DNA from 3 places in the Streptomyces sp. NPDC005302 genome. Region 1 is predicted to be linked to each of the others. Evidence: riboswitches for the same ligand, from Rfam matches in the RefSeq annotation. Region 1 holds a riboswitch; each other region holds the start of a gene.
What was found. A riboswitch is a leader RNA that binds a small molecule or an ion and turns the genes downstream of it on or off. The one in region 1 is predicted to bind cobalamin.
Positions count from the first base shown of each region.

Region 2: another riboswitch for cobalamin. It lies ahead of ABZT74_RS17335 (iron ABC transporter permease); the one in region 1 lies ahead of ABZT74_RS11785 (ribonucleoside-diphosphate reductase subunit alpha).
Region 3: another riboswitch for cobalamin. It lies ahead of ABZT74_RS17315 (CbtB-domain containing protein); the one in region 1 lies ahead of ABZT74_RS11785 (ribonucleoside-diphosphate reductase subunit alpha).

Region 1 covers NZ_JBEXGN010000006.1:237,775-247,715, reverse strand. Annotated here, with positions in the region: gene ABZT74_RS11790 (ribonucleotide-diphosphate reductase subunit beta) at 113-1,132, opposite strand; gene ABZT74_RS11785 (ribonucleoside-diphosphate reductase subunit alpha) at 1,132-3,513, opposite strand; cobalamin riboswitch at 3,648-3,818, opposite strand; gene mctP (monocarboxylate uptake permease MctP) at 4,084-5,694, opposite strand; gene ABZT74_RS11775 (DUF3311 domain-containing protein) at 5,691-5,948, opposite strand; gene ABZT74_RS11770 (GntR family transcriptional regulator) at 6,148-6,912, opposite strand; gene ABZT74_RS11765 (extracellular solute-binding protein) at 7,411-8,697, shown strand; gene ABZT74_RS11760 (sugar ABC transporter permease) at 8,843-9,832, shown strand; gene ABZT74_RS11755 (carbohydrate ABC transporter permease) at 9,829-9,941, shown strand, end outside.
Region 2 covers NZ_JBEXGN010000010.1:126,894-136,834, forward strand. Annotated here, with positions in the region: gene ABZT74_RS17325 (ABC transporter substrate-binding protein) at 1-49, opposite strand, end outside; gene ABZT74_RS17330 (ABC transporter ATP-binding protein) at 59-826, opposite strand; gene ABZT74_RS17335 (iron ABC transporter permease) at 826-1,896, opposite strand; cobalamin riboswitch at 2,022-2,168, opposite strand; gene ABZT74_RS17340 (cupin domain-containing protein) at 2,243-2,752, opposite strand; gene ABZT74_RS17345 (Rrf2 family transcriptional regulator) at 2,892-3,326, shown strand; gene ABZT74_RS17350 (DsbA family protein) at 3,323-4,261, shown strand; gene ABZT74_RS17355 (ABC transporter substrate-binding protein) at 4,751-6,325, shown strand; gene ABZT74_RS17360 (ABC transporter permease) at 6,357-7,385, shown strand; gene ABZT74_RS17365 (ABC transporter permease) at 7,388-8,278, shown strand; gene ABZT74_RS17370 (ABC transporter ATP-binding protein) at 8,275-9,168, shown strand; gene ABZT74_RS17375 (ABC transporter ATP-binding protein) at 9,165-9,941, shown strand, end outside.
Region 3 covers NZ_JBEXGN010000010.1:116,142-126,082, reverse strand. Annotated here, with positions in the region: gene ABZT74_RS17325 (ABC transporter substrate-binding protein) at 1-142, shown strand, start outside; gene ABZT74_RS17320 (enoyl-CoA hydratase/isomerase family protein) at 367-1,467, shown strand; cobalamin riboswitch at 1,576-1,722, shown strand; gene ABZT74_RS17315 (CbtB-domain containing protein) at 1,763-1,984, shown strand; gene ABZT74_RS17310 (CbtA family protein) at 2,006-2,764, shown strand; gene ABZT74_RS17305 (hypothetical protein) at 3,268-3,930, opposite strand; gene ABZT74_RS17300 (PAS domain S-box protein) at 3,866-6,337, shown strand; gene meaB (methylmalonyl Co-A mutase-associated GTPase MeaB) at 6,334-7,317, opposite strand; gene scpA (methylmalonyl-CoA mutase) at 7,314-9,485, opposite strand; gene ABZT74_RS17285 (methylmalonyl-CoA mutase family protein) at 9,485-9,941, opposite strand, start outside.

The DNA.
Region 1 (9,941 bases):
AGCACGTGACGAAAGCCGGGCCGCACAGGCGGCCCGGCTCTCACAGGTCACGCACAGGCGACCCGGCTCCCCAGCGTCAAGGACGTTCCGGCGTCCGGATGGTGACGAACGCTCAGAAGTCCTCGTCGAGGTCGACCGAACCCTCCACCGCGACCTGGTACGCCGACGGACGGCGCTCGAAGAAGTTCGTCAGCTCCTGGACACCCTGGAGTTCCATGAAGGAGAACGGGTTCTCGGAGCCGTACACCGGCGCGAAGCCCAGCCGCTGCAGGCGCTGGTCGGCGACGCACTCCAGGTACTGGCGCATCGAGTCGGTGTTCATGCCCGGCAGGCCCTCACCGCACAGGTCGCGCCCGAACTGCAGCTCGGCCTCGACGGCCTCGCGCAGCATGTCGGTCACCTGCTCCTGGAGCCTGTCGTCGAAGAGCTCCGGCTCCTCCTTGCGGACGGTGTCGACGACCTCGAAGGCGAAGCTCATGTGCATCGTCTCGTCGCGGAACACCCAGTTGGTTCCGGTCGCCAGGCCGTGCAGCAGACCACGGCTGCGGAACCAGTAGACGTACGCGAAGGCACCGTAGAAGAAGAGGCCCTCGATGCACGCGGCGAAGCAGATCAGGTTCAGCAGGAAACGGCGGCGGTCGGCCTGCGTCTCCAGCCGGTCCATCTTCTCGACCGAGTCCATCCACTTGAAGCAGAACTGCGCCTTCTCGCGGATGGACGGGATGTTCTCGACCGCGTCGAAGGCCGCCGCGCGGTCCGCGGGGTCGGGCAGGTACGTGTCGAGCAGCGTCAGATAGAACTGGACGTGCACGGCCTCCTCGAACAGCTGACGGCTCAGATAGAGCCGCGCCTCGGGGGAGTTGATGTGCTTGTACAGCGTCAGCACGAGGTTGTTCGACACGATCGAGTCGCCCGTCGCGAAGAACGCGACCAGCCGGCCGATCATGTGCTGCTCACCCGGCGTCAGCTTCGCGAGGTCGGCGACGTCCGAGTGGAGGTCGACCTCCTCGACGGTCCAGGTGTTCTTGATCGCGTCCCGGTAGCGCTCGTAGAAGTCCGGGTAGCGCATGGGACGGAGGGTGAGTTCGAAGCCCGGGTCGAGCAGGTTCTTCTGGTCGTTCGTGTCGGTCATTACTGGCAGGCCTCGCAGGACTCGGGGTTTTCCAGGGAGCAGGCGACGGCGTCGGGGTCGGCGACCTGCTGGACGGGGATGGTCTTCTCGGGCCGCGCCTGGGCCTGGGCCGCGCGGGCGATGCGCGTGGCGGGACGGGACCGCAGGTAGTACGTGGTCTTCAGACCCGACTTCCAGGCGTAGGAGTACATCGAGGAGAGCTTGCCGATGGTCGGTGTCTCCAGGAACAGGTTCAGCGACTGCGCCTGGTCCAGGAACGGGGTCCGCGCGGCGGCCATGTCGATCAGTCCGCGCTGCGGGATCTCCCACGCCGTGCGGTACAGGTCGCGCACGTCCTGCGGCACCCAGGTGAAGCCCTGCACCGAGCCGCTGGACTCGCGCAGCGCCTCACGGGTCTGCGCGTCCCACACGCCGAGCTTCTTCAGCTCGGCCACCAGGTAGGAGTTGACCTGGAGGAACTCGCCGGAGAGCGTCTCGCGCTTGAACAGGTTCGACACCTGCGGCTCGATGCACTCGTAGACGCCCGCGATGGACGCGATGGTGGCGGTCGGCGCGATGGCGAGGAGCAGCGAGTTGCGCATGCCGACCTCGGCGATCCGCTGCCGCAGGGCCGCCCAGCGCTCCGGCCAGTTCAGCTCGACGTCGAAGTGGTCCGGGTGCAGCACGCCGCGGGCGGTACGGGTCTTGTCCCACGCAGGGAGCGGGCCGCTGCGCTCGGCGAGGTCCGCGGAGGCCTCGTAGGCGGCGAGCATGATGCGCTCGGCGATCCGGGTGGACAGGGCGCGCGCCTGCGGCGAGTCGAAGGGCAGCCGCAGCTTGAAGAAGACGTCCTGCAGGCCCATCGCGCCCAGACCGACCGGGCGCCAGCGGGAGTTGGAGCGCCCCGCCTGTTCGGTCGGGTAGAAGTTGATGTCGACGACACGGTCGAGGAAGGTGACCGCCGTGCGGACGGTCTCGTCGAGCCGCTCCCAGTCGATGTCGTCACCGACGACGAACGCGCCGAGGTTGACCGAGCCCAGGTTGCAGACCGCGGTCTCCCCGTCGTCCGTGACCTCCAGGATCTCGGTGCACAGGTTGGAGGAGTGGACGGTGTGCCCGGGCTCCGCCGTCTGGTTGGCGGTGCGGTTGGCGGCGTCCTTGAACGTCATCCAGCCGTTGCCGGTCTGCGCGAGGGTGCGCATCATCCGGCCGTACAGGTCGCGGGCCGGGATGGTCTTCCTCGCGAGACCCGCCTCCTCGGCCTTGCGGTAGGCGGCGTCGAACGCGTCGCCCCACAGGTCGACCAGCTCGGGCACGTCCGCGGGGGAGAAGAGCGACCAGACGCCGTCCTCGTTCACCCGGCGCATGAACTCGTCCGGGATCCAGTGCGCGAGGTTCAGGTTGTGCGTACGCCGGGCGTCCTCACCGGTGTTGTCGCGCAGCTCCAGGAACTCCTCGATGTCGGAGTGCCAGGTCTCCAGGTACACCGCGGCCGCGCCCTTGCGCCGGCCGCCCTGGTTCACCGCGGCGACCGAGGCGTCGAGGGTCTTGAGGAACGGGACGATGCCGTTGGAGTGCCCGTTGGTGCCGCGGATCAGCGAACCGCGCGACCGGATGCGGGAGTACGACAGGCCGATGCCGCCGGCGTGCTTCGACAGCCGTGCCACCTGGTGGTAGCGGTCGTAGATGGAGTCCAGCTCGTCCAGCGGGGAGTCGAGGAGGTAGCAGGACGACATCTGGGGGTGCCGCGTACCGGAGTTGAAGAGCGTGGGGGAGGACGGGAGGTAGTCGAGCCGGCTCATGAGCCCGTAGAGCGCGGAGACCTCGTCGACGGCCTGGGCCGTGTCGTCCTCGGCGAGACCGGAGGCGACCCGCAGCATGAAGTGCTGGGGCGTCTCGACGACCTTGCGGGTGATGGGGTGACGGAGCAGGTAGCGGCTGTGCAGCGTCCGCAGGCCGAAGTAGCCGAAGCGGTCGTCGCCTTCCGTGTCGATCAGCGCGTCGAGCCGCGCGGTGTGCAGCCGGACGAACTCGGCGGTGCGGTCGGCGACCAGGCCCTCACGGTGTCCGACGGCGACCGACTCGGAGAAGGTCGTGACGCCCTGGGACGCGGCCTCCGCGGCGATGCTGATGGTGAGCAGACGCGCGGCGAGCCGGGAGTAGACCGGGTCCTCGGAGATGAGACCGGCGGCCGCCTCGGTGGCCAGCTCGCGCAGCTCGGCCTCGTCGGCACGGGCGGACCGGCCGCGCAGTGCCGCGGCGGCGACCCGGCCGGGGTCGGCGTCGGTCAGGTCGGCGGTGAGGTCGGTCAGGGTCCGCAGCAGCGCGGCTCCCGGACCGTCGGTCTCCACCGGGGCCTGGTGCGCGGTCACTGAAGCCGGATCTGCTGGCGCGATGGTCACGTGGGGCTCTCCCTCGCTCGGCACGGGGCCTTTCGGGGAGCACGGGGGCACACGGAAGCGCTTCTGGGCAGCCAGCGCACCGCGTCCACCGGCCCATTCCGCGAGGCCCGGACGTCGTCGGCACCCGGGCCGGGTGGCCGGGGCGCGCTGTCGGCAGGTCCTCGGACTGAGACGCGTGCGGGCACGTCCAATACACGAACACGCACAAGTACACCGTTGCGGGACAGTTCCGGATTCGCACCGGATTCCCCTGCGACGACAGCGAGCATGAGCATACATCTTGTGCCGACCCCAGGGAGCGCCCCCACATGTTGTGTCGCGCTGGTGTCGGAGAGCGCTACGGAGTGTGGCGGAGCGTCAACTCGTAGGTGAGCGGCCGGATGCCGCCGGGCGCCGGATCGCGCCTCCCGCGCCGTCGTCCTCGGCGGTCGCGCGTCCGGCGGGTCATGTCCACCCGGCTGCCCGCGCCCCTCCGGGCGGGCCCGCCCGGGCACGGCGACGGGCCGCCGGATGTCGTCTCCGGCGGCCCGTGCCCGTGCGTCGCGTGCCGCCCCGTTCCCGGGGCGTGTCCTAGTGGCTCGCGCCCGCCGTGGCCGGCGGAAGCTCCGTCTCCACCCCGCGGTCGCCCGCGTCGACGGTGTAGTCCTCGGGAGAGGTCTCGTCGATGCCGTCCGGCGCCTTGAGCGCCCGCAGGACGAAGGTGAGGACGACGGAGACGACCACGTTCATCACGAACGCCGTGAGGCCGATGTAGCCGATCTCCCCGATGCCGGGGATCTCCTTGGAGCTGCCGCCGAAGTGCTTCTGGGTCGGCGAGGCCACCCCGTAGGCGGCGAGCGTCCCGTAGACCATGCCGACCGCCCAGCCGCCCAGCAGCGCCCAGCGGTGGAACCAGCGGGTGAACAGGCCGCCGACCAGCGCGGGGAAGGTCTGGAGGATCCAGATGCCGCCCAGCAGCTGGAAGTTGATCGCGACGGTCTTGTCCATCGTCAGGACGAAGACCAGCGCGCCCACCTTCACGAGGAGCGAGACGATCTTGGAGACCCGGGTCTCCTCCTTCGGTGTCGCGTCCGGCTTGATGAAGTCCTTGTAGATGTTGCGGGTGAAGAGGTTCGCCGCCGCGATCGACATGATGGCCGCCGGGACCAGCGCCCCGATGCCGATGGCGGCGAAGGCCACGCCCGCGAACCAGTCCGGGAACATGGTCTCGAAGAGCTGGGGGATGGCGAGCTGGCCGTTCTGCACCTTCACGCCGGCCGCGATGGCCATGAACCCGAGCAGGGCGAGCAGGCCCAGCATCAGCGAGTAGAGGGGGAGGATGGTCGTGTTGCGGCGGATCACCTCGCGGCTGCGGCTGGACAGCGTCGCGGTGATGGAGTGCGGATACATGAACAGCGCCAGCGCCGAGCCCAGCGCGAGCGTGGCGTAGGTCCACTGGCCCGCCGCGGGCGGGACGACCCCGCCGGCCCCGGCCGCCGTGTACTTCTCGCCCGCCGCCTTGAAGATCTCGTCGAAGCCGCCGAGCTTGATCGGGATGTAGATGATGGCCACCGCGATCACGATGTAGATCAGGGTGTCCTTCACGAACGCGATCAGCGCGGGGGCCCGCAGACCCGAGGAGTAGGTGTACGCGGCCAGCACGCCGAAGGCGATGAGCAGCGGCAGGTCCTTGACGAACCAGTTGGTGTTCTCGCCGCCGCCCACGCCCATCACGTCGAGGACGGCCTGGATGCCGACCAGTTGGAGCGCGATGTACGGCATGGTCGCGAGGATGCCGGTGACGGCCACGGCCAGCGACAGGCTCTTGGAGCCGAACCGGCCCCGCACGAAGTCCGAGGTGGTCACATAGCCGTGCTTGTGGGAGACCGACCACAGGCGCGGCAGGAACGTGAAGATCAGCGGGTACACGAGGATCGTGTAGGGCACGGCGAAGAAGCCGGCCGCGCCCGCCGCGTAGATCGCCGCGGGGACGGCGACGAAGGTGTACGCCGTGTAGAGGTCGCCGCCGAGCAGGAACCAGGTGACCCAGGTGCCGAACGACCGTCCGCCCAGGCCCCATTCGTCGAGGCTGTGTTCGTTGTCGGCCTTGCGCCAGCGCGCGGCCAGGAAGCCCATGGCCGTGACGGCCAGGAAGAAGAAGATGAAGACGCCGAGGGCGACGCCGTTCACACCGTCGTTCATGCTCCACCTCCCTTGGCCGCGCGGGCCCGCTGGTCACGCCGCCAGAGCTGGTGCGCGGTCACCGTCAGCACCGTCGAGAGGAGCACCCACAGCATCTGGTACCAGTAGAAGAACGGGATGCCGATGAAGGTCGGATCGGTCTTGGCATAGGAACCGACCCACAGCATCGCCACGAAGGGCGCGACGAGGCAGAGCGCGATCACCACGCGGACCGGTGTCACCACCGGTGGTTTCACTTCGGGCAGGTCTGACATACGGCGGCTCCGTCCCCTCGCGATCACCTGTGTAACGCGCAGGCAATCTAGGCGACGGTTCAGCTTTAGGGAACCCCTGCTCGGAGCGCTGGTGTGGAGGCTTGGTGTGCGTGCCGGACGACGCCCTCAGGAGAGGCGGGACCGCGGGGAGCGGTCGCCCCGCGGACCGGGCGGGCGGCGGCGCGCCGTCCCGACTCGCTCAGTCCGTCGGGCGCTTGAGGCGGGCGACGAACTTGTACCGGTCGCCGCGGTACACCGACCGCACCCATTCCACCGGCTCGCCCACCTTGTCGAGCGAGTGGCGGGAGAGCATCAGCATCGGCAGCCCGACATCGGTGCCGAGCAGTCCGGCCTCGCGCGGAGTGGCCAGCGAGGTCTCGATGGTCTCCTCGGCCTCGGCGAGATGGACGTCGTAGACCTCGGCGAGCGCGGTGTAGAGAGAGGTGTACTTGACGAGCGAGCGGCGCAGCGCGGGGAAGCGCTTGGCGGAGAGATGGGTCGTCTCGATCGCCATCGGTTCGCCGCTCGCGAGGCGCAGCCGCTCGATGCGCAGCACCCGGCCGCCGGCCGAGATGTCGAGCAGACCGGCGAGCGTCTCGTCCGCGGTGATGTAGCCGATGTCCAGGAGCTGCGAAGTGGGTTCGAGTCCCTGGGCGCGCATGTCCTCGGTGTACGAGGTGAGTTGGAGCGCCTGGGAGACCTTGGGCTTGGCGACGAAGGTGCCCTTGCCCTGGATGCGTTCGAGGCGGCCCTCGACGACCAGCTCCTGAAGCGCCTGCCGCACGGTGGTGCGCGAGGTGTCGAACTCCGCGGCGAGCGTGCGCTCGGGCGGTACCGGTGTCCCGGGCGGAAGGGTCTCCGTCATGTCCAGCAGGTGTTTCTTGAGCCGGTAGTACTTGGGCACGCGCGCGGTACGGATGGGCGCCCCACCCTCGTTCTCCGCACTGCTGACGTCGGTGCTCATGCTCCGCCTTCCCGGCTCCGGATGCCGAAGCGACCGACGTTCCGTCGGTCACGGCTCACATCGTGGCACGGCTTGTCGTGCGAGTGTCCCCCCGCACGCTCCGTGATCCCCTCTATATACCGTCGGCGTTCCTGTTGGTCTAGTCCATCGCGCGGACGTGATCGTGTACGCGACGGTGCGCATGGGGCCCGTGGTGCGGCTTCCGGGGGACATAGGGGCGGGTCACCCGGGGTGTGCCGGTGGTTCGGCGGCCGTCTTCCGGGGGTTCCCGAACACCCCCGCCATTTATGCCGCTTACCTACTTAAAGGTCCTTGCATATGTAGGTCCCATAACGGCCGACTGGACGGGCTTACACACCCTTGACACCCCCCTAGGTCTAGGCCAAGCTCCCCGTACTGGTCTACACCATTGGTCCAGTCCCGGCCCCACGGGCGGTCACGACGTCGTATGTCACCGCGGGGAGCAGGGGGGTTTGTGGCATCCCTGAGGAGGGTGGCGTGAAGCGCAAGCTGATAGCCGCGATCGGTATCGCGGGCATGATGTTCTCCATCGCGGCGTGCGGGGACAGTGACGACAAGTCCGGGGGGTCGGACAACGCCGGCGACACCAAGGCCCTGACGGTCTGGCTCACGGTCGACGCGCAGAACAACTGGCCCGAGCTGGTCAAGGCCGCCGACGCGGCGATCAAGGCGAAGCACCCCGGCATCAAGATCAACCACGAGTACTACGGCTGGCCGGACAAGAACACCAAGCTCGACGCGGTCCTCGCCACCGACAAGGCGCCGGACGTGGTCGAGATGGGCAACACCGAGATGCTCGGCTACATGGTCAAGGGCGCCTTCGCTCCCCTCGACGCGTCGAAGTTCGAGAACTCGGCCACCTGGCTGGACGGCCTCAAGGCCTCCGTCACCTACGACGGCAAGACCTACGGCGTGCCGTACTACGCCGGTGGCCGTGTCGGCAACTGGCGCAAGGACATCGCCGCTTCGGCCGGTGTGAAGACCCCGCCGAAGACGTACGCCGAACTCACCTCCGACCTGGACAAGATCCAGAAGAAGGAGGGCAAGAAGTTCAGCGCCTGGTACCAGCCCACCCGTGACTGGTACGCGGCCATGTCCTTCGTCTACGACGCCGGCGGCTCCATCGCGAAGGACGAGGGCGGCCAGTGGAAGGCCAACCTCTCCTCTCCCGAGTCCCAGAAGGGCCTCACCGAGTTCAAGAACGTCATCGACAAGTACATGCACGGTGACAAGACCAAGGACGAGTCCGACCGCTACACGGTCTACGGCCAGGCCAAGTCCGGCATGATCTTCGGTGCCGCCTGGGAGGGCGCGACCGCCGAGGACCCGAAGACCGACACCACCGGCAAGCTCAAGGGCAACCTCGAGAACTTCGTGATGCCCGGCCCGTCCGGCAAGAACCTCCCGGTCTTCCTGGGCGGCTCCGACCTCGCCGTCCCGGTGAAGTCGAAGGCGCAGGCCGTCGCCGCCGAGTGGATCAACGCGTTCACCGGCGCCAAGGGCCAGAAGGGTCTGATGGGCAAGGGCAACCTGCCCAACAACAAGACCGACCTCGCCACCCTGAAGAACGACCCGGCGACGGTCGTCCCGGCCACCGCGGCCGAGTCCAGCTGGTTCGTCCCGATGGCGCCGGGCTGGGGCCAGGTCGAGAAGGCCCAGGTCCTGCAGACCATGCTGCAGAGCATCGGTACCGGCAAGAAGTCGGTCGCGGACGCCGCGAAGGAAGCGGACGCCAAGATCGACAAGGTCATCAACACCAAGTGACCTGAGTGCAGGGCCCCGTCGGTCCTCCGTCACGGAGGGGCGGGGCCCTGCCTGCCGTACGGCCCGGCCCGGGGGCACGCCCCGTGGGCCCGGCCGTGCGGGCCTTCGCTTTCGTACGACCTGAGGGACCGCTGAGGAGCGCGCGATGAGTGCCGCAGACACGACCACCCCCGCCAAGCTGCCGCCACCGCGGCAGGCGCCGCCGCCACCGGCCGCCCCCACGGCACCGCGCAAGCGGCGCACCTCGGGCGGGCCGGCGACACCCTGGGCCCTGCTCGCCCCCTGCCTGCTGATCCTCGCGCTGGTCCTCGGCTACCCGCTGGTCCGCCTGGTCACCCTCTCGTTCCAGAAGTTCGGACAGTCCCAGCTCTGGGGCTTCCAGCCGGCCGAGTCCGTCGGCTTCGACAACTTCAGCAACGTGCTCGGCGACAGCGAGTTCTGGGCGGTCGTCGTCCGGACGATCATCTTCGCGGGCGGCTCCGTCATCTTCACGATGGTCGCCGGCATGCTGATCGCCCTCCTCCTCCAGCGGGTCTCCGGCTGGGTGAAGACGCTCATCAACATCGTGCTGGTGGCGAGCTGGGGCATGCCCATCATCGTCGCCACCACGGTCTTCAAGTGGCTCTTCGACTCCGACTACGGCATCTTCAACGCGCTGCTCAGCAAGCTCCCCGGCATCGACATGATCGGCCACAACTGGTTCGCCAGCGGACCGCAGGGCCTGGCCGTGATCATGCTCCTGGTCGTCTGGGGCGCCGTGCCGTTCGTCGTCATCACGCTCAGCGCCGGACTCACCCAGGTGCCCGCGGAACTGGAGGAGGCCGCACGGCTCGACGGAGCCGGCGCCTGGGGTGTCTTCCGCTACGTCACGCTGCCGATCCTCAAGCCGATCATCGTGATGCTCACGACCCTCTCCGTCATCTGGGACATGGGCGTCTTCCCGCAGGTCTTCGTGATGCGCGGCGGCCACCCCGAGGCCGAGTTCCAACTCCTCACCACGTACTCGTACGACCGCGCCTTCGTCGTCAACGACTACGCGCAGGGATCGGCGATCGCCCTGCTGACCGTGCTGCTCCTGCTGGGAGTGGTCGCCGTGTACATGCGTCAGATGCTGAAGATCGGAGAGGTCGAATGAGCGCCGTCGCCACGCCCGGGCGTCCGTCCGCCGCGGGGCGGAAGTCCTCCGGACCCCGCAAGTCCAAGCTCGGCTGGAACCTGCTCGGCCTGCTCGTCTTCCTCACCGC
Region 2 (9,941 bases), on a different contig from region 1:
CCGCGACGGTGGCGGCGAGACAGAGGGCGGCGGTGAACGGTCGGCGCATGGGTGTTCCTCAGGAGGTGGTCGGAAGGAGGTCGAAGAGGAGCTGCACGGCGCCGGTGACCGGATGCCGTACGGGATGGGCGCGGACGCCGAACACCTCGGCCAGCAGCTCGGGTCGCAGGACGTCCAGCGGCCGCCCCGACGCGACGATCCGGCCGTCCGCGATGACGTACAGGACGTCGCAGTGCGCGGCGGCGAGGTTCAGGTCGTGGAGCGCCGCCAGCACCGTCGGGCCGCTGTCGCGGACCAGTGCGAGGACGTCCAACTGGTGGGCTATGTCCAGGTGGTTGGTGGGTTCGTCCAGGACGAGGACCCGGGGGCGCTGGGCGAGTGCGCGGGCGAGGAGGACGCGCTGCTTCTCACCGCCGGACAGGGCGAGGAATCCGCGGTCGGCGAGATGGGCGACGCCCGTGCGGTCCATGGCGCCGGCGCAGATCGCCCGGTCGTCGGCTGCCGTACGGTTCCGGTGCGGGAGCCGGCCCATCCCGACCACCTCGGCGACCGTGAAGTCGAACTCGGCCGAGGACTCCTGGGGGAGAGCCGCCAACACTCGGGCGGCTGCCCGCGCATCCATGGCGTGCAGGTCCTCGCCGTTCAGCCGGACCACTCCCCCGGCGGGCCGCAGCGCGCGGTAGACGCACCTCAACAGGGTCGACTTCCCGCTGCCGTTGGGGCCGACGAGTCCGACGAACGCCCCGCTGTCCGCGACGAGCCGGATGTCGTGGAGGAGCCGTTCCGTGCCCGCGTCGGCGGAGAGTCCCTCGATGTCGAGGCGCATCAGTGCCCACCGAACGCGTAGCCGCCGCGCCGCATGAGCAGCAGGAAGGCGGGCACGCCGACCACGGCGGTGATCACACCGACCGGCAGCTCGGCGGGGGCGAGGAGCAGGCGGGAGAGCACGTCGGCCCACACGAGCAGCACCGCGCCGGCCAACGGTGCGACGGCGAGCACCCGCCGGTGGTCCGCGCCCACCAGCATCCGTACGACGTGCGGCACCATCAGTCCGACGAACCCGACGGCGCCGCTGACGGCGACCACGGTGCCGGTCACCGCGGCCGTGACGAGGAACAACTCCCCGCGCAGCCGGGCCGGTCGGACGCCGAGAGCGGCGGACGTCTCGTCTCCCATGGCGAGGGCGTTGAGCGACTCGGCCCGGAGCCTGAGCCATGCCCAGCCGACCGCCACGGTCACCGCGGCGACGGGTAGTTGGGCCCAGGTCGCACCGCCCAGGCTGCCGAGCAGCCACATCATCGCCGACCGTGCCGCCTCGCCGCGTGCGGCCCCGAACACCATGAGCGTGGTGAGCGCCTCGAAGCCGTAGGCCAGCGCGGTCCCGGTGAGGATCAGCCGCAGCGGGGTGAGGCCGTGCGGAGACCGTGCCACCGCGTAGACCAGGACCATGGCCGCGAGGGCGGAGGCGAACGCCGACACCGACAGTGCCCACACGCCCAGCCCGGCGAACGCGCCGAGCAGGATGACGGCGTTGGCGCCCACCGCCGCGCCGGAGGAGATGCCCAGGACGAAGGGGTCGGCCAGGGCGTTGCGGACCATGGCCTGCACGGCCACACCGACTGTCGCGAGCCCCGCTCCGACGACCGCGCCGAGCACGACCCGTGGGAGCCGGATCTCCGAGACGATGGTGTAGGCGGCGGCGTCTGAGGCGTGCACCGTCCCGCCGGTGGCACCGGCCCACAGGAGGCGCAGGACGGTGGTCGTCCCGATCCCGGTCGCGCCCAGGGCGACGCCGCAGGCGAGGGACAGCAGGAGCACGACCGCGAGGCAGCCGAGGAGCGGCGTCAGGGGCAGCCGGCCGCGGACTTCGCCCCGGGTCCGGCCGGGTCGGGGTATCGGAGTCGTGGTGGTGCGCACGGGGCGGTCCTTCGCCTGGGGCCGCCTGGTGAACCGAAACAGGTGAACAGCCCGTACGGCGCGCCGGCCGTGCGGTCCCCTGTCGCATTCCACGGCGAGCAGTCAACGGGTCGCGTGCTCCCCGTGGGCGATCGGACTCGCGTGACGGACCATCAGGTCTGCACGCACACCGTTGCGGGTCAGCGCCGGACTCTCACCGGACTTCCCCCACGGGAGGCTCGGCGAGCGTAACAGGCGGGACTCTCCGCGCTTCAGCGCCGTCGGTGCCGGACCGGACCGCGCGGGGGCGCGCGGACGGACGGTCCGGTGTGACGGACGCCTTCTGTCAGGCCTCTTCCTCGGTGCGCAGCACGTACAGCTCCGGCAGGTTGACCACGATCGCCTCCTGCGTGCTGCGGGCGATGACGACGACGGCCTCGTCCGCCGGGTCCGGGTTCTCCTCGCGGTGCGGCACGAACGGGGGCACGAAGATGTAGTCACCGGGCGAGGTGCGCAGCCGGATCTCCTCGGGCTGCGGGCCCGCGTCGTCGAGGAACACGAACTCCGGGTGTCCGCTCACGACGTAGATGGCCGTCTCGGAGGCGCCGTGGTGATGGTCGGAGGACGAGGTCGAGGGGGCGACGTGGGTCTGGCCCATCCACAGCTTCTCGGATCCCACCGTGGTGCCGCTGACGGCCGCGAAGCGGCGCATGCCGCCGCTCTGCGCCGTGTCGCCGTCGAGCGCGTCGGCGCGGATGTGGTGCAGGCGGGTGCGCAGGGGGGACGGCGACGGCCCCGCACGATCCGTGAGATGGGGGTGGAAACCTTCACCGGGGGTCGTCAGCGGCTGGCTCATGTGGGGCGACGCTAGAGCCGTCCGGAAAAGGATGTCAAGAGGTGTCCATTGTCCTTCACCTGCGGCAATGTTCCCGCAATGTAGGTGTGGAAGCGGTGGAAGCGCCCGTGCCGGGCGCCCTGTCGGGCATCATGGCCGCATGCATATCTCCGCGAAGGCGGACTACGCCACCCGGGCGCTGCTGGAGCTCGCCCGCGAACCCGCCAGACCGCTCACCTGCGAGGCCATCGCCTCCTCGCAGCAGATCCCGTTCCGGTTCCTGAAGTCCGTCGTCGGCGAGCTGCGCAGGGCGGGGCTGGTGCGCAGTCAGCGTGGCTGCGAGGGCGGCTACTGGCTCGGCCGGCCGGCCGGCGAAGTCACCCTGCTGGACGTCGTACGCGCCGTGGACGGCGAGCTGATCACCCTGCGGGGCGAGCCGCTGGCCGGACTGGACTACCCCGGTCCCGCCGCCGGGCTGCCCGGCGTGTGGCGGCAGATCGAGGCGGACGCCGCGGCGGTGCTCGGCGGGACGACCCTGTCCGCGCTGCTGCCCGCCCGGCCGGCCGAACGGCTCAGCCACAAGGGAGCCGCGTGACGGCCGCGCCCGCCGCCGGGGCAGAGGCCGTCCGGCACCCCGGGGTCGAGGTGGTCGAGTACACGGACCCGCTGTGTCCGTGGGCCTGGGGTTCGGAGCCGGTGTTCCGCCGGCTGCGCGCCGGGCTCGCGGGCCACGTCCGCTGGCGCCGCGTGTACTGCCTGCTCTTCGACCACGACGACGACCCGGCGCCCGATCCGGCGGCGGAGACCGCCTGGTACGCGCGCTACGTCGAGGAGGTCGGCGCGCACACGGGAGCCCCGGGGCCCGCTCGGCTGAGCCGGGTCGCGGCGAGTTCGTGGCCGTCCTCGCTGGTCGCCAAGGCCGCCGAGCGACAAGGCACCGAGGTGGCCGACCGGGTGCTGCGGCGGCTGCGGGAGAGCGTCTTCGTCCTCGGCGAACCGGCGGACACCGCGCCGCTCGCGCTGTCGGCGGTACGAGGCGTGCCGGGCCTGGACCAGGAGCGGCTGGCCGCCGACGCCGCCTCGGCCGAGGTGCTGGACGCGGTGCGCGCCGACCACGCCGAGGCACGCCGTCCGGTGCGCGAGGCGCTGTCCGTGCCCGGCGGATCGCCGCACCCCGGCGCCGCGAAGGAGACCGCGGACGGGGGTCACCGGTATGCGCTGCCGACCCTGCTGATCCGTACGCCGGCGGCGTTCCGCGTCGTACCGGGCTGGCGGCCGTACGAGCAATACGCCGCCGCCGTCCACGAGTTGAGCCCGGAATCGTCGACGGACTCCGTACCGCGGACTCCCGAGGAGGCGCTCGCCCGGTACCGGAGTCTGACCGGCCCGGAGGGCAACCTGCTGGCCGACGGGCCGTGGCCCCCGGCTCAGGCGGTCCGCGTCGACACCGGCAACGGCCCCCTGTGGCTGCATCCGGACGAGGCCGCGGTGCACCCCGCCCTCGTTGCGGGCCCTCCCTCGGCGTCCTGACAGGCTTCTGATCAGCGGTCAGAGGCCGTCCCGCCCAATGAGACACCAATTGGTGTCCATTGACAGCCGCCGAGCGCGGCCCCCAGGATGTGCCCATGCTCACGACGCATCCCGGCGTGGAGTGCCGCTACGTGGACCTGCGGCGCACCTGCAGCGCTCTCTGTCGCTGACCGCCCGCCCACCGCGGCCCCCAGGCGCCTGACGCCGCTCTCCTCGGCACCGGCACCGGTCTTCCACCGGTTCGCCGCCCGACGCCCGTCATCGCGCGCCGCCCCCGCAGCGCCTCGTCGTTCTCCCTCCCTCGGCCTTCCGGCCGCCCCTTTCGCGATCCGCCGTCGCCTCACGCCCTGAGCGCGGCATGCCAGCGTGCGCACCGAAGCCACGCCGGCATGCCCGTCCGGGCCGCGCGGTGCCCGCGAGGGGCGCGCCGTCCTCGCTCCCGCTCCGGTGCCCGGCACCGACGGGAGCCCTCGCAGAAAGAACAAACAGATGTCCGGACGACTCACGCCCGAAAGCCCCGCGACCGGCCTCCGCTCCGCCCGGCGGCCCGGCCGGCTCCGTGCCGCGGCCCTGGGGACCGCCCTCGCCGCCGTGCTCGTCCCGGCGCTCAGCGCCTGCGGCGGCGAGGCGGCATCGGCCGGCGGCGGCTCGGCCGCGCTGAAGTGGACCTCCTCCTACTTTCCCGCCCACTGGGACCCGGTCGTCGGCGGCAGCGGTGCGCAGTTCCGCGAACTCGCTCTCGTCTACGCCTCGTTGACCCGCACCGACAAGAACGGGAAGGCCGTCCCGGATCTCGCCAAGAGCTGGGAGTACAACGCCGAGGGTGATGTGATCACCTTCCACCTGCGCCCCGGGCTGAAGTTCAGCGACGGCACGCCGGTCGACGGTGCCGCGGTGAAGGCGGCGATCGAACGGGCCAAGAAGCAGAAGAACTCGGCCCTCTTCGGCGACCTGACCTCCATCAAGTCCGTGGAGGCCAAGGGGCTGGACGCGGTGATCCGGCTCAGCCAGGTCGACTACCAGATACCCCAGCTGCTCGGTGAGCGCGTCCTGCAGATCGCCAGCCCCAAGGCGTCCGCCTCACCCGGCAAACTGGACCAGAACCCGGTCGGCGCGGGTCCGTTCATCGTCAGTCAGCTCGTCCCGGGCACGAAAGCGGTCCTGAAGAAGAACCCCGATTACTGGGATGCCAAGAACATCCACATCGACAACGTCGAGCTGACCTCAGCGCCCGACGCCTCCACCGTCGTCTCCGGACTCCAGACCGGCGTCTACAACTTCGCCGACATCACGCCCAGTCAGGCCGACGCGGCCAAGAAGGCCGGCCTCGACGTGTTCGTGCAGCCCGGCTTCAACGCGTCCAACATCAGCCTCAACGTGAACAAGGCCCCGTTCGACAACGACAAGGTCGTCGACGCGGTGCGGTACGCGGTCAACCGTCAGGAGTTCGTCGACAAGCTGACGTTCGGCTACGGCTCGGTGACCAACCAGCCCTTCCCCAAGGGGTACGTGGCCTTCGACCCCCAGTCCGAGAACGCCTACGCGTACGACCCGGCGAAGTCGAAGAAGCTTCTGGCCGAGGCCGGTTACCAGGCCGGGGACATCAAGCTGAACCTGGTCATCCCGGCGGAGGACCCGCAGGCCGAGATCGTCCAGGCGCAGTTGGCGAAGGTCGGCATCAAGGTCACCATCAAGATCGACAAGAACTGGGCCACCCCGTTCTTCGCGAAGGACCTGACGTTCTCGCTGTACGGAACGACAGGACGTGACTCCGCCGCGCAGACCCTCACCGCGCACTTCGGCCCGGACGGCCCGCTCAACCTCAGCACCCCCTACGAGCCCGCCGGGTTCGAGGCTGCCATCGCCAAGGTGCGGCAGACGCCGCTCGACTCGCCCGACTACACGAAGGTCCTCCAGGCGGCGACCCGGGCGGGGCTCGAGAGCAAGGCGCTCGTCTTCACGTACTCCTCGCCCAACCTCATCGCCAAGAGCAAGTCCATCTCGGGCCTGCCGAAGAACCCGGCCCACATCGACTGGACCGGCGTGACCATCTCCGGCAACTGACCCTCCGTCCACCACAGAGAGGAGGCACCCCATGACGACGACGGAGGCACCGGCCCCGCCCGACGTCCGTCTTCCCGCCGCCGCGGCCAGGACACGGCACACCCTGTTCCGGGTCCTGGCCACCCTCGCCCGGTCGATCGCGATCTTCGTGCCCGTCTTCCTCGTCGCGACGTTCGTGACGTTCGCGCTGCGGTCGCTGAGCGGCCTCAGCCCGGCGCGCATCCAGCTCGGCGAGGAGGCGACGCCCGAGGCGGTCGCCCGGGTCGAGGCCCAGTGGGGCCTCGACCGGCCGTTCCTGGTCCAGTACGCGGACTGGTTCGGCGGCGTCCTGCACGGACAGCTCGGAACGAGCTGGACCAACGGCGCCGACATCTCGACCCTCATCGGACTCGGCCTGGGCGTGAGCCTGTCGGTGGCGACCTTCGCCCTGCTCATCGGCGTGGTCGCCGGATTCGCCCTCGGCACACTCGCGGCGCTGCGCCGCACCACGTGGGTGGACCGGGCGATCACCGGATTCGTCACCGTCATCTCGGTGATGCCGGCCTTCGTCGTCGGGATCGTGCTGGTCGCGGTCTTCGCGGTGGGACTGCACCTGCTCCCGTCCGCCGGATACGTGCCGGAGGAGCAGGGGTTCGGGCCGTGGCTCGCCCACATCACCCTGCCCGCGATCGCGCTCAGTTTCGACGTCGTCGCCGACGTCGCCCGCCAGCTGCGCACCAGTCTCATCGCCGCCTACCGCGAGAACTACGTGACGGGGGCCGTGGTCCGGGGCCTGAGTCCGCGCCGGATCTTCTTCGGCCATGTGCTGCGCAACGGTCTCGGGCCGGCGCTCGCCACGCTCGGCCTGAAGTTCCCCGCCCTCGTCGGTGCCTCCGTCGTGACGGAGTGGATCTTCGGACTGCAGGGCTTCGGACGGTTCGCCAACGACTCCGCGCAGGCCGGCGACGTACCGGCCGTGCAGGGCGTCCTCGTGGTGTCGATCGTCCTGGTCGTCGCCTTCAACCTCATCGTCAACCTGGTGCTGGCGCGCGTCACGCCGGCCTCGCAGCGGGGGGTGTGACCATGGTGCGCCGCGTCCTCGCCCTCGCCTCCGGCCGGATCGCCGTGGCCGTTCTCGTGGCGGTCGCCCTGCTGGCTCTGCTCGGGCCGCTGCTGGCCCCGCAGAACCCCCTGGCGACCAGCGACCACACCCTCGCCGCCGCCTCGGGTGCCCACTGGCTGGGGACCGACTACCTCGGCCGCGACGTACTCAGCCGGCTCCTCGACGGATCACGCGTCAGCGTCCTCGGCGCCCTGGAGGTCGCCCTCACGGCACTCACCATCGGCGCCGTCCCGGGCATCCTCTCGGTCTACCTCGGCCGGGCCTTCGAGTGGATCACCCTCCGGCTCGCCGACACCCTCGTCGCCCTGCCGTTCCTCCTGTTCGCCGTCGCCGTGATCGCGCTGCTCGGCAACGGCCTCACCCAGGCGATGCTGGTCACCGGCGCGCTGGTCTCCCCGCTGTTCTACCGGGTGGCCCGCGCCGCGACCCTCTCCGTCGCCCGCTCCCCGTACGTCGAGGCGGCGCTCATCTCCGGTGCCTCCGTCGGCTGGGTGGTACGGCGTCACGTCTGGGCCAAGGTCCTGCCGCCCATCGCGGTCGCCCTCGCCCAGACCATCGGGGTCGGGTTCGTCATCGTGTCGAGCCTGACCTTCCTCGGCATCGGCGTCCAGCCGCCAGCGCCCACCTGGGGCGGGCTGCTCGCCTCGGACCTCGGCTACCTCAGTCACCAGCCGTGGGCGCCGGTCGTACCGGCTCTGCTGATCATGGTCACCGTCTGGGCCTGCAACCTCCTCGCCGACGCGATCCGCGATGTCTCCGGCGAAGCGGGCCGCGCGCTGGTCAACAACCGCAAGGCCCGCGCGAACCGCCGCCGCGAGGCCGAACCCGCCCCCGTAGGAGGTGTGCGATGACCGCCCTGTCCGAGAAGCTCCTGCCCGTGGCCGAGGAGATCGCCGGCCCCGGTCCGGCCCACCCGGCCGAACTGCCCGCTCCCGTACTGTCCGTGCGCGACGTCCACATCGGCGACCTGGCCGGCGACCGGGAGATCGTGCACGGCGTGAGCTTCACGCTCACCCCCGGCAGGGCCGTCGGCATCGTCGGCGAGTCCGGCAGCGGAAAGACCCTCACCTGCCGTGCCGCCCTGGGCATCCTGCCCACCCACTTCGAGATCACCGGCGGGTCGGTGGAGATCGACGGCGCCGACATCGCCGGTCTCTCCGCGGCCCGGTGGACGAAGCTGCGCGGTGCGACGATCAGCGCGGTCTTCCAGGACCCCGCGTCGTACCTCAACCCGTCGATCCGGGTGGGCGCGCAGATCGCCGAGGTCGTCCGGGTCAAGAACGGGCTGAAGCGGCGGGCCGCGCACCGCCGGGCCGTGGAACTGCTGCGCACGGTCCACCTGCGCGACCCGGAGCTGGTGCACGGCCAGTACCCGCACGAGTTGTCCGGCGGCATGCTCCAGCGGGTCCTCATCGCGGCGGCGATCGCCGCGGGACCGAGGATCCTCATCGCCGACGAGGCGACCACCGCGCTCGACGTGACGGTCCAGGCCGAGATCCTCGACCTGCTGGCCGACCTGCGCGAACGGACCGGACTGGCCCTCGTCGTGGTCTCCCACGACCTCGCCGTGGTGGCCCAGTTGTGCGACGAGGTCCTCGTCATGCGCCAGGGCGAGGTGGTCGAGCAGGGTCCGACCCACGACGTTCTCCACCACCCGCGGCACCCCTACACCCGGCTGCTGATCGCCGAACACGAGCAGTACGGGCTCGACACGTTCCTCGCGCCCGGGGAGGACGCATGAGCACCACCGACGCCCTCACCACCGAGCCGTCCGTCGCGGCCGCCGCCTCCGGGGCGACCACGAACCCCGTCCTCTCGGTCAGGGACCTGGAGGTCCACTACGGGCTGCGCAGGCGGCGCCGCCGCGCCCTGCACGGCGTCACCCTCGACGTCACACCGGGTGAGACCGTCGGCATCATCGGAGAGACGGGCTCGGGCAAGTCCACCCTGGCGCGGACGGTACTGGGCCTGGTGCGCGCCTCCGGCGGGACCGTCAGCGTCGACGGCGAGGACGTCACCTCCCACAGCCCCCGCCAGTGGCGCGCCCTGCGCCGCCGCGGTGTCGTCCAGTACGTCTTCCAGGACCCCCTGCGCAGCCTCGACCCGGACCTCACGGTCGAGACCTCGCTCGCCGAACCGCTGCTCGTCGCGGGCGTGTCCCGTGACGAGGCCGCGCGCCGGGTGCGCGCGTTCCTCTCCCGGGTCCGCCTCTCCGAGGACCTGCTCGACCGCCTCCCCGGCGAGCTGTCCGGCGGCCAGCGTCAACGCGTGGCGGTGGCACGGGCGTTGGTCACCGAGCCGCGGCTCGTCATCCTCGACGAGCCGGTCAGCGCACTGGACTCCGCGAACCGCGTGCAGATCCTGCAGATCCTCAAGGAACTGCGCGACGACGGCGTGGCCCTCGTCTTCATCTCCCACGACCTCGGCTCCGTCGCCGGCGTCGCCGACCGCGTCGCGGTGCTGTACCAGGGCGAACTGGTCGAGGTCGGCCCGGTCCGCGACGTCATCACCCGG
Region 3 (9,941 bases), on a different contig from region 1:
CCACCCGCCGCTGCGCGACGTCTCGGCCGTGAAGAACCGGCGCGTCTTCGTCCTCGACTACGCCGACCTCGTCGAGAGCCCCCGCAACCCCTCGGCCGTCGCACGGCTGGGCGCGTACCTGCGGACGGTGCGGACACGCTGAACTCCCGGCGTCCGGCCGCCGCCCGCGGAAGGTTCCGCCCCCCCGCGACCACCCGGGGTACCCGGTCCCCGACCGCGCCCCGCACCCGCTCGGCGGGACCGGCTCCGCCGGCCGTCGCGGGCGCTGAGAAGATCGTCACCGAGCTGCGCTCTCCACCCGGCCCCGGAAGGAACGAACGAGATCATGCACGACATCGTGGCCAACGTCCCGACGGAGGTCCCCGGATGAACGGCACCGCGGAACACGCCGCCGAACCCTCCGTCCTGGTGCGCACCGAGGGACGGGCCGCCCACATCACCCTCAACCGGCCGAGGGCGCTGAACGCCCTGAACCACGAGATGGTGCACCTCGTCGACCGGGCCCTCACCGCCTGGGAACACGATCCGGCGGTCGAGACCGTCGTCATCACCGGAGCCGGAGAGCGGGGCCTGTGCGCGGGCGGGGACATCCGCGTCGTCCACGACGACGCGCGTGACGGGGACGGCAGCGCGTCCGCCGCGTTCTGGCGCGACGAGTACCACCTCAACGCCCGCATCGCCCGCTACCCCAAGCCGTACGTGGCCGTCATGGACGGCATCGTCATGGGCGGCGGCGTCGGCATCTCCGCGCACGGCAGCGTCCGGATCGTCACCGAGCGCTCGCGGATCGCCATGCCGGAGACCGGTATCGGTTTCGTGCCCGACGTCGGAGGCACTCACCTGCTGGCCCACGCCCCGGGCGAGCTGGGCACCCATCTCGCACTGACCGGCGCCTCGGGCACCGCCGGCGACGCTCTGCTGTGCGGCCTCGCCGACCACTTCGTCCCCTCCGCCGGCCTGCCCGCGTTCCTCGCCGAACTGGCGGACCGGCCCGTGCGGGAGGTCCTGGCCGGTCACACGCGGCAACCGCCCCACGCCGCGCTGACGGACTGCCGGGAATGGATCGACACCTGCTACGCGGCCGACACCGTGGAGGAGATCCTCCGACGCCTGGAGGCCTTCGGGGATCCCGCTGCCAAGGAGGCGGCGGAGACCCTGCTCAGCCGATCGCCCACCGCGCTGAAGGTCACCCTGGCCTCCCTGCGCCGTGCCCGTCGAGCGGGTCCGCTGGAAAGCGTCCTGAACCAGGAGTACCGCGTCTCGTGCGCGTTCCTGGCCGCTCCCGACCTGGTGGAAGGCGTCCGTGCGCAGATCATCGACAAGGACCGCGACCCGCACTGGACTCCGGCCACGCTCGCCGAGGTGACCGACGAGGACGTCGAGCGCTTCTTCGCCCCGCTCGGCGAACACGAACTCGGGCTCGCGGTGACCGGCATCGCCACGGAGGCGGGCGGAGCGGGCATGTGACGGCTCCGGCCGGACCGCGAGGCCGGGCGCGCCGTTGACACACCGTCACCGCGCACGGGTCACCTGGTGCGAGAGGAAGATCACGCCAGGTGGCGCGGTCTTGGCCATGTACTCGCCACGCGGTACGGTCGGTCCGATAACGATGACGTCAGGACGGAAGCCGGTGGGAAATCCGGCACGGTCGCGCCACTGTGAACGAGACGCTCCAGCACGCTGGACGCCTCGCAAGTCAGACCCGTAGACGTCATCCAGTGCACCACCGAGATGGGACGCGAACTCCCGAGGAGGTCCTGCCATGGCGCAGACCGTCGCCCAGCCGACAGCCACCACCCCCGTCGTACCCGCCAAGCTGCCGCTGAAGGCGATTGCTCCCTGGGCGGTCTTCTTCGGCATCCTGATGCTGGTCCTGCTCTACTTCGTCGGCGCGGAACAGGGCGCCACCGCCGTCGTCTCCGGCGAGAACGTCCATGAATGGGTGCACGACGCCCGCCACCTGCTCGGCTTCCCCTGCCACTGACGCGAGGGACAGAGCACACTCATGAACTCCGCAACGGTAAGAAACCTGCTCGTACGCGGCATGCTCGCCGGCCTCGCGGCCGGCGTGCTCGCGCTGGTGGTCGCCTACTTCCTCGGTGAACCGAGCGTCGACAGCGCCATCGGCTTCGAGGAGGCGCACGCACACGCCCACGAGCACGAGGTCGAACTCGTCTCCCGCAGCCTGCAGTCCACCGCCGGCCTGGCCACCGGTGTCCTGCTCTACGGCATCGCCTTCGGCGGCATCGCCGCGCTCGCCTACTGCTTCGCCCTCGGCCGCGTGGGCCGTTTCAGCGCGCGGGCGACCGCGTTGCTGCTGTCGGGCACCGCGCTGCTGGCGGTCTACGTCGTGCCGTTCCTGAAGTACCCGGCCAATCCGCCGTCGGTCGGCGACGCCGACACCATCGGCAAGCGGACCACCCTGTACTTCCTGATGATGGTCCTCAGCGTGCTGCTGGCCGTCGCCGCCACCCTCGTCGGCAAGCGGCTCGCCCCGAGGATCGGCACCTGGTACGCGACCGTCGCGGCGGTCGCCGCCTTCGCCGTCGTGATCGGCTTGGCCTACGAGTTCCTGCCCGTGATCAACGAGGTGCCCGCGGACTTCCCGGCCACCCTGTTGTGGCGGTTCCGGCTCTCGGCCCTAGCGATCCAGGCGGCTCTGTGGGGCGGATTCGGCCTGGTCTTCGGTGAGTTGGCCGAGCGCCTGCTGAACCCGAAGCCCGCAGCCGTCGGTTCGGGGCGGTCGGTGCCGGCCGCGAGCTGAGACCCCGGCAACGCCAAGGGCTCCCACACACGTGTGTGGGAGCCCTTCGCTTTGCGCGGGGCCTCGTTCGTCCGTCACAGCCGGTCGGCGCGAGGCGATCCGTATCGGTCAAAAGTGGACCACTGGTTCCTATTGAGTGGAATTTGGCATCTTCCCAGGTGAAGACCGGCAATGCTGGCTAGCGTTTCTCCCCTGGCTCGGCCGATGGCTTGTCGGCCCGTGATCCGTACGCCTGCCGTCGGAAGGAGCGGCCGCGAGACGGGTGGGCCCGCGAGGAACACCGGGGGTCGCGTCCCGTACCGACAGGCCAGGAGAACGGCGCATTGGAAAGTTCTGGACAGCGGATCGTCGACAGTCCGCGGGCGCGTTGGACCGTACCCGCCTCACCCGCGGTGGCTGTCGCTCGAAGAACTGCCGTGGCGGCGGCAGCCGGCGCCCTTGCAGTATCGATTCTGGGACTTGCCGGCTGGGTGTTCGAGGTGGGGGCCTTCAAGAGCTTCGTCTCACAACAGGCGGTCATGAAGCCCAACAGCGCGGTGTGCCTGCTGCTGTTGTCCCTCGGCCTCCACGGACTGGCCCACCCGCAGCCTGGGCCCCGGCTGCGGGCCGCCGTCGGCGTCTGCGCCGCGACGGCCGCCGTCATCGCGGGGACGACGCTTCTGGAATACGGACTCGGCCTCGACCTCGGAGTCGACCAACTGCTGTTCCTCGACCGGGGCGGCGCGCCCGTCGTGGTGCCTCCCGGGCGGATGGCCCTGAACACGGCCACGGGCATCGCCCTGGAGTCCCTGGCCCAGCTGGTCCTCCTCGCGAGCCGTCGTCGGGCGTCCGGCATCGCGCAGATCGTCTCGTTCGTGGTCGCGCTCATCGGCCTGCTGCGCCTCTACGGTTTCGTCAACGAGGTGTCCGAGCTCGAGCGCTTCGGTCAGTACACGGGAATGGCGCTGCCCACCGCGATCGCGTTGACGCTGCTCGGAATCGGCAGCTTCCTGGCGCGGCCCGGGGGCGGCCCGGCCCGGCTGGTCACACAGGACAGCACCACGGCGGTGCTGGGGCAACGCATGCTCGTGGTCACCCTGATGGTGGCCGGCACTCGGCTGGCTGGGGCTGAGAGGGCACGATCTCGGCTGGTACGGCACCCGGCTCGGCTTCACGCTGCTGGTCACCGGGAACATCGTCGTCACCGGGACCCTGGTCTTCCTGGCGCTGGCCACGGCGGACCGGCTGGAGCAGGGCCGCTCCCGCGCCGAGCGGGCCGTTCGGGCGTACGCGCAGCTGCGCACCGTCATGGACCACACCCCCGCGATCGTGTTCCTCCGAGATCTCCGCGGCCGCCACCTGGCCGCCAACAGCCAGTTCGAGCGGGTCTTCGGCAGCGGAGCCGGTCCGACGGCGGACCCCACGGAGTCCGGTCCGTTGCCCGGCCCCGTCGGCCACAGGGACCAGTTGGCCAGCGCGTCCCGGCGGGCCATCCAGTTCGAATCCACCTGGACGTCGGAGGAGGGAACCGCCCGCCGCTTTCTGACCAGCCTCTTTCCGGTGGCCGACGAAACGGGCGAGACCTACGCGGTGGGAGGCGTCTCCACCGACATCACCGAGCGTGCCGAGGCACAGCGCGAACAGGAACGCCTTCAGCAGCGGTTCCGAGCCCTGCTGGAAGCCGCACCCGACGCCGTCGTCATCGTCGACCGGTCGGGCAGCATCGTGCTGGTGAACGCTCAGACCGAGACGATGTTCGGCTACAGCCGCGACGAACTGCTCGGCCGGACCGTCGAGTTGCTCGTGCCGGAGCATCGGCATCGCGCCCACGTCGCCCACCGGACGGCCTTCGTCGACTCGCCCGTCGCCTCACCGCTGTGCGGAGGACCGAGGCTCCACGGACGGCGCAAGAACGGTGAGGAATTCCCCGTCGAGACGGCGCTGAACCCGCTGCGGACCGACGAGGGCGTGGTGGTGATCGCCTCCATCCGCGACGTCACGGCCCGCCGCCGCGCGGAGAGCCAGCTGATCGAACTCGCGGCCATGGTGGAGTCCTGCGAGGACGCCATGGTGTCGGTCGCGTCCGACCGGACCTTCACCTTCTGGAACGCGGCGGACCAGCGCATCTTCGGCTACCGGCCGGACGAGGCGATCGGCCGGAGTGCGGACATTCTGTTGCCCGTGGGCCGGGAGGACGAGACGGCCCAGCTCCTCCTACGGCTGCGTGACGGCGACAGGATCGACCACTTCGAGAGCGTCCGCAGGACGAAGGACGGCCGGTTGATCGATGTGGAACTCACGGTCTGGCCGACCGTGGACCACACCGGCACCGTGGTGGGCACCTCGGCCAGTATCCGGGACATCAGTGACCGCAAGCGACAGGAGGCGCGCCGCCGTCAGCAGTACGAACGGCAGCGCACGATCGCGTCCACGCTCCAGCGGGGTCTGATGACCCTGCCGCCCCAGCTCCCGGCGATTCCCACATCCGTCCGCTACCTTCCCTCGGTGCAGGGGGCGGGGATGGGAGGCGACTGGTTCGACCTGATTCCGCTGGCCCCGGGAAGGGTCGGCATCCTCGTCGGCGACGTCATGGGCCGAGGCCTCGAAGCGGCCGCGGTCATGGGCCAGTTGCGGCCCGCCGCGCACGCACTCGCCAAGGCCCGGCTGTCGCCCCAGGAGGTGATGCAGGCGCTGGACACGGTCGTCCAGGACCTGGCCGACCAGATCGTGACGTGCTGCTATCTCGTCGTCGACCTGGTGCGCAACGAGATCACGCTCTGTTCGGCGGGCCATCTCCCCCTTCTGCTGGTCACTCCCGACACGCAGGTGCGCCAGGTTCAGGCGCCCATCAGCGTTCCCCTCGGCGTCGGCGGTGTCCCCCACCGGCAGACCACGGTCGAGGTGCCGGCCGGCTCGGCGCTGGTCCTCTACACGGACGGTCTGGTCGAGTCGCACCACCACGACCTCGAGACCGGACTCAAGACGCTCGAGACCGAGCTGCAGGCCGGGTTCGCCGACAACCGCACCACCGAGGACATCGCCGACCATCTGGTGAGCACCTTCATCCCCGATCCGGCCGACCACGACGACGACGACGACGTCACGCTCCTCATCACGCGGCTGCCCGCGGCGACCGCCACCGTGGAACTCCCTCTCGACGCACGCGCGGCGGCCATCGGGCGGGACTTCCTCAGCAGTACCTGGCGCACGTGGCAGTGGGACCACCCCGACGAGACCGCCCGCCTCCTCGTGTCCGAACTCGTCACCAACGCCGTCCAGCACGGCCGGAGTCCGGTCAGCCTGCACATCCACCGGTCGGCGTGGGAACTCACGGTCGAAGTCACGGACGCGGGCGTTCTGCCGCCGAGGCTGCGCGCGCCGGCCGACGACGACGAGTCCGGCCGTGGCCTGCTCCTCGTCGACGCGCTAGCCGACCACTGGGGGACCCGGTCCGAGACGCACGGGAAGACCATCTGGTTCACTCTCCGGCTGCCCGCGCCGCCGTCCGCCGCGAAAGGGGTGTCGGCCGAGCCGCGGACCGAGTGCCCGGTGGAGGAGGAACGGACTCGCGCCGGTCACCGACCGGAGCGTTAGCGGTCCTCGCCGCGGAAGGTCCTGAGGATCCGCTCGGCGGCGAGGGTCGCCGTCAACGACCCCTCGCGCACCTGCCGTTCGAGGTCGGGGGCCAGCGCGCGGACCTCCGGGTCGGCGTGCAGCCGGCCGAGGAGCTCGTCGCGGACCATCGTCCAGGTCCAGTCGACCTGCTGGTCCCGGCGCTTGGCGGCGAGCCGCCCGGAGGACTCGAGCAGCGTGCGGTGCTGTTCCAGCCGGTCCCAGACGGTGTCCAGGCCCGCTCCCTCGCGGGCGCTGCAACTGAGGACGGGCGGCGTCCAGGCCGCGTCCCTGCCGTGCATCAGCCGCAGGGCGCCGGTCAGTTCACGTGCCGCCGACTGCGCGTCGCGGGTGTGCGGGCCGTCCGCCTTGTTGACGGCGATCACGTCGGCCAGTTCCAGGACACCCTTCTTGATGCCCTGCAACTGGTCCCCGGTGCGGGCCAGCGTCAGCAGCAGGAAGGAGTCGACCATGTTCGCGACGGCGGTCTCCGACTGGCCGACCCCGACCGTCTCCACGAGCACGATGTCGTACCCCGCCGCCTCCATCACCACGATCGACTCCCGGGTCGCCTTGGCGACCCCGCCGAGCGTTCCGGCCGTGGGGGAGGGGCGGATGAACGCGTCCGGATCCACCGCCAGCCGTTCCATCCGCGTCTTGTCGCCGAGGATCGAGCCGCCGGTACGGCTGGACGACGGGTCGACGGCGAGCACCGCGACCCGGTGTCCCAGCGAGGTCAGCATGGTGCCGAACGCGTCGATGAACGTCGACTTGCCGACCCCCGGAACCCCGCTGATCCCGATCCGCCGGGCCGTGCCGCTGTGCGGGAGCAGTTCGGTCAGCAACTCCTGTGCCAGCGCCCGGTGCTGGGGGCGGGTGGACTCCACGAGGGTGATGGCGCGGGCGATGAGCGCCCGCCGCCCCTCGAGCACGCCCTTGACATAGGTGTCGAGTCCGATCACAGCTCGTGCCCGAGGTCCGTCCCCAGCCGCCGGACGAGGTCGTGGGCCGCGTCCGGGATGACGGTCCCCGGCGGGAACACGGCCGCCGCGCCCATCTCCAGCAGCGTCGGAACGTCCTGCGGCGGGATCACCCCGCCGACCACGATCATGATGTCCTCGCGGCCCTCCGCAGCCAGCTCCTCGCGCAGCGCCGGAACCAGCGTGAGGTGCCCGGCGGCCAGTGACGAGACGCCCACGATGTGCACGTCCGCCTCCACCGCCTGGCGCGCCACCTCGGCGGGCGTCTGGAACAGCGGGCCGACGTCGACGTCGAAGCCGAGGTCGGCGAACGCGGTGGCGATGACCTTCTGGCCGCGGTCGTGACCGTCCTGGCCCATCTTGGCCACCAGTATGCGCGGACGGCGGCCCTCGGCCTCCTCGAACGCGTCCACCAGCGTGCGGGTGCGGTCCACGGACGGGGACTCCCCTGCTTCGTTGCGGTACACCCCGGAGATCGTACGGATCTGGCCCGCGTGCCGCCCGTACACCTTCTCCAGCGCGTCGGAGATCTCACCGACCGTCGCCTTGGCGCGTGCGGCGCTCACCGCCAGCTCCAGCAGGTTGCCCTCGCCACCGGCCGCGCGTGTCAGCGCGTCGAGCGCGTCCTGGCACGCGCCCTCGTCGCGCTCGGCCCGCAGCCGCCGCAGCTTCTCGATCTGCTGCGTGCGCACGGAGGAGTTGTCGACCTTGAGGACGTCGATCTTCTCGTCGGTCTCCACCCGGTACTTGTTGACGCCGATGACCGGCTGGCGGCCGGAGTCGATACGGGCCTGGGTACGGGCCGCCGCCTCCTCGATCCGGAGCTTGGGGATGCCGGCGTCGATGGCCTGCGCCATGCCGCCCGCTGCCTCGACCTCCTCGATGTGCTGCCAGGCCCGGCGCGCGAGGTCGTACGTCAGCTTCTCGATGTACGAGCTGCCGCCCCACGGGTCGATGACCCGGGTCGTGCCGGACTCCTGCTGGAGCAGCAACTGCGTGTTGCGGGCGATCCGCGCCGAGAAGTCGGTGGGCAGGGCCAGCGCCTCGTCCAGGGCGTTGGTGTGCAGCGACTGGGTGTGGCCCTGGGTGGCGGCCATGGCCTCCACGCACGTACGCGTCACGTTGTTGAACACGTCCTGCGCGGTCAGCGACCAGCCGGAGGTCTGCGAATGGGTGCGCAGGGAAAGGGACTTGGCGTTGTGCGGGTCGAACTGCCGCACCAGCTTCGCCCACAGCAGGCGCGCCGCCCGCAGCTTGGCGACCTCCATGAAGAAGTTCATGCCGATCGCCCAGAAGAAGGACAGCCGCGGCGCGAACGCGTCGACGTCGAGACCGGCCTCGCGGCCGGCCCGGATGTACTCCACACCGTCCGCGAGCGTGTACGCCAGTTCCAGGTCGGCCGTCGCGCCCGCCTCCTGGATGTGATACCCGGAGATCGAGATGGAGTTGTAGCGCGGCATCCGCTGCGAGGTGTAGGCGAAGATGTCGGAGATGATCCGCATCGACGGCTTCGGCGGATAGATGTAGGTGTTGCGGACCATGAACTCCTTGAGGATGTCGTTCTGGATGGTCCCGGCCAGCTTCTCGGGCGGTACGCCCTGTTCCTCGGCCGCCACGATGTACAGCGCGAGAACGGGCAGCACGGCGCCGTTCATCGTCATCGACACGGTCATCTTGTCCAGCGGGATGCCGTCGAAGAGCTGCCGCATGTCGTAGATGGAGTCGATGGCCACGCCCGCCATGCCGACGTCGCCCGTCACGCGCGGGTGGTCGCTGTCGTAGCCGCGGTGCGTGGGCAGGTCGAAGGCGATCGACAGGCCCTTCTGGCCGGCCGCGAGGTTGCGGCGGTAGAAGGCGTTGGACTCCTCGGCGGTGGAGAATCCCGCGTACTGGCGGATCGTCCAGGGCTGGTTGACGTACATCGTCGGGTACGGACCGCGCAGGTACGGCGCGACGCCCGGGTAGGTGTCGAGGAAGTCCAGGCCCTCGGTGTCCCGCCCGGTGTACAGCGGCTTGACCGCGATGCCCTCCGGGGTCTCCCAGAGCGCCTCGCCGCCCGTGGCCTTCGCCGCGGCGGCGCTCCACTCCTCGGCGGTGCCGTCGGCGACGGGTGTCCCCAGTTCGATCCCGGAGAAGTCGGGGATTCCCATCAGGACACTCCCATGCGGTCGAGCGTGGCGGAGAGGACGGCGACGGCGTCGCAGCCCGCGAAGACGTAGGAGTCGACACCCGGGTACTGCCCGGGACGGCCGGCGAGGAACACGTGCCGGGCTCCCGCCGCCGCGAGGGCCTCGGCCGTGCTCGCGGCCTGCTCCTCGTAGAGCGCGTCGCTGGAGCAGATGCAGGCCTCGGTGGCTCCGCTGTCCTCGAAGGCGCCGTCCGTGACCGGCTCGATGCCGCCGGCCTGGAAGAGGTTCGAGACGAAGGTGGACCGCGCGGAGTGAGCGGCGGCGGGGCCGATCGTGGCCAGGTAGACGCGGGGCCGGGAGCCGGTGGCGGCGAGGTGCGCGTCGGAGCGGGCCCGCAGTGTCTCGTACGCCTCGTCGCGCCTGACCCGGGGCAGGCCGCCGGACGGCGGGGCCGGGGCCGGTTCGCGTTCCAGCGGG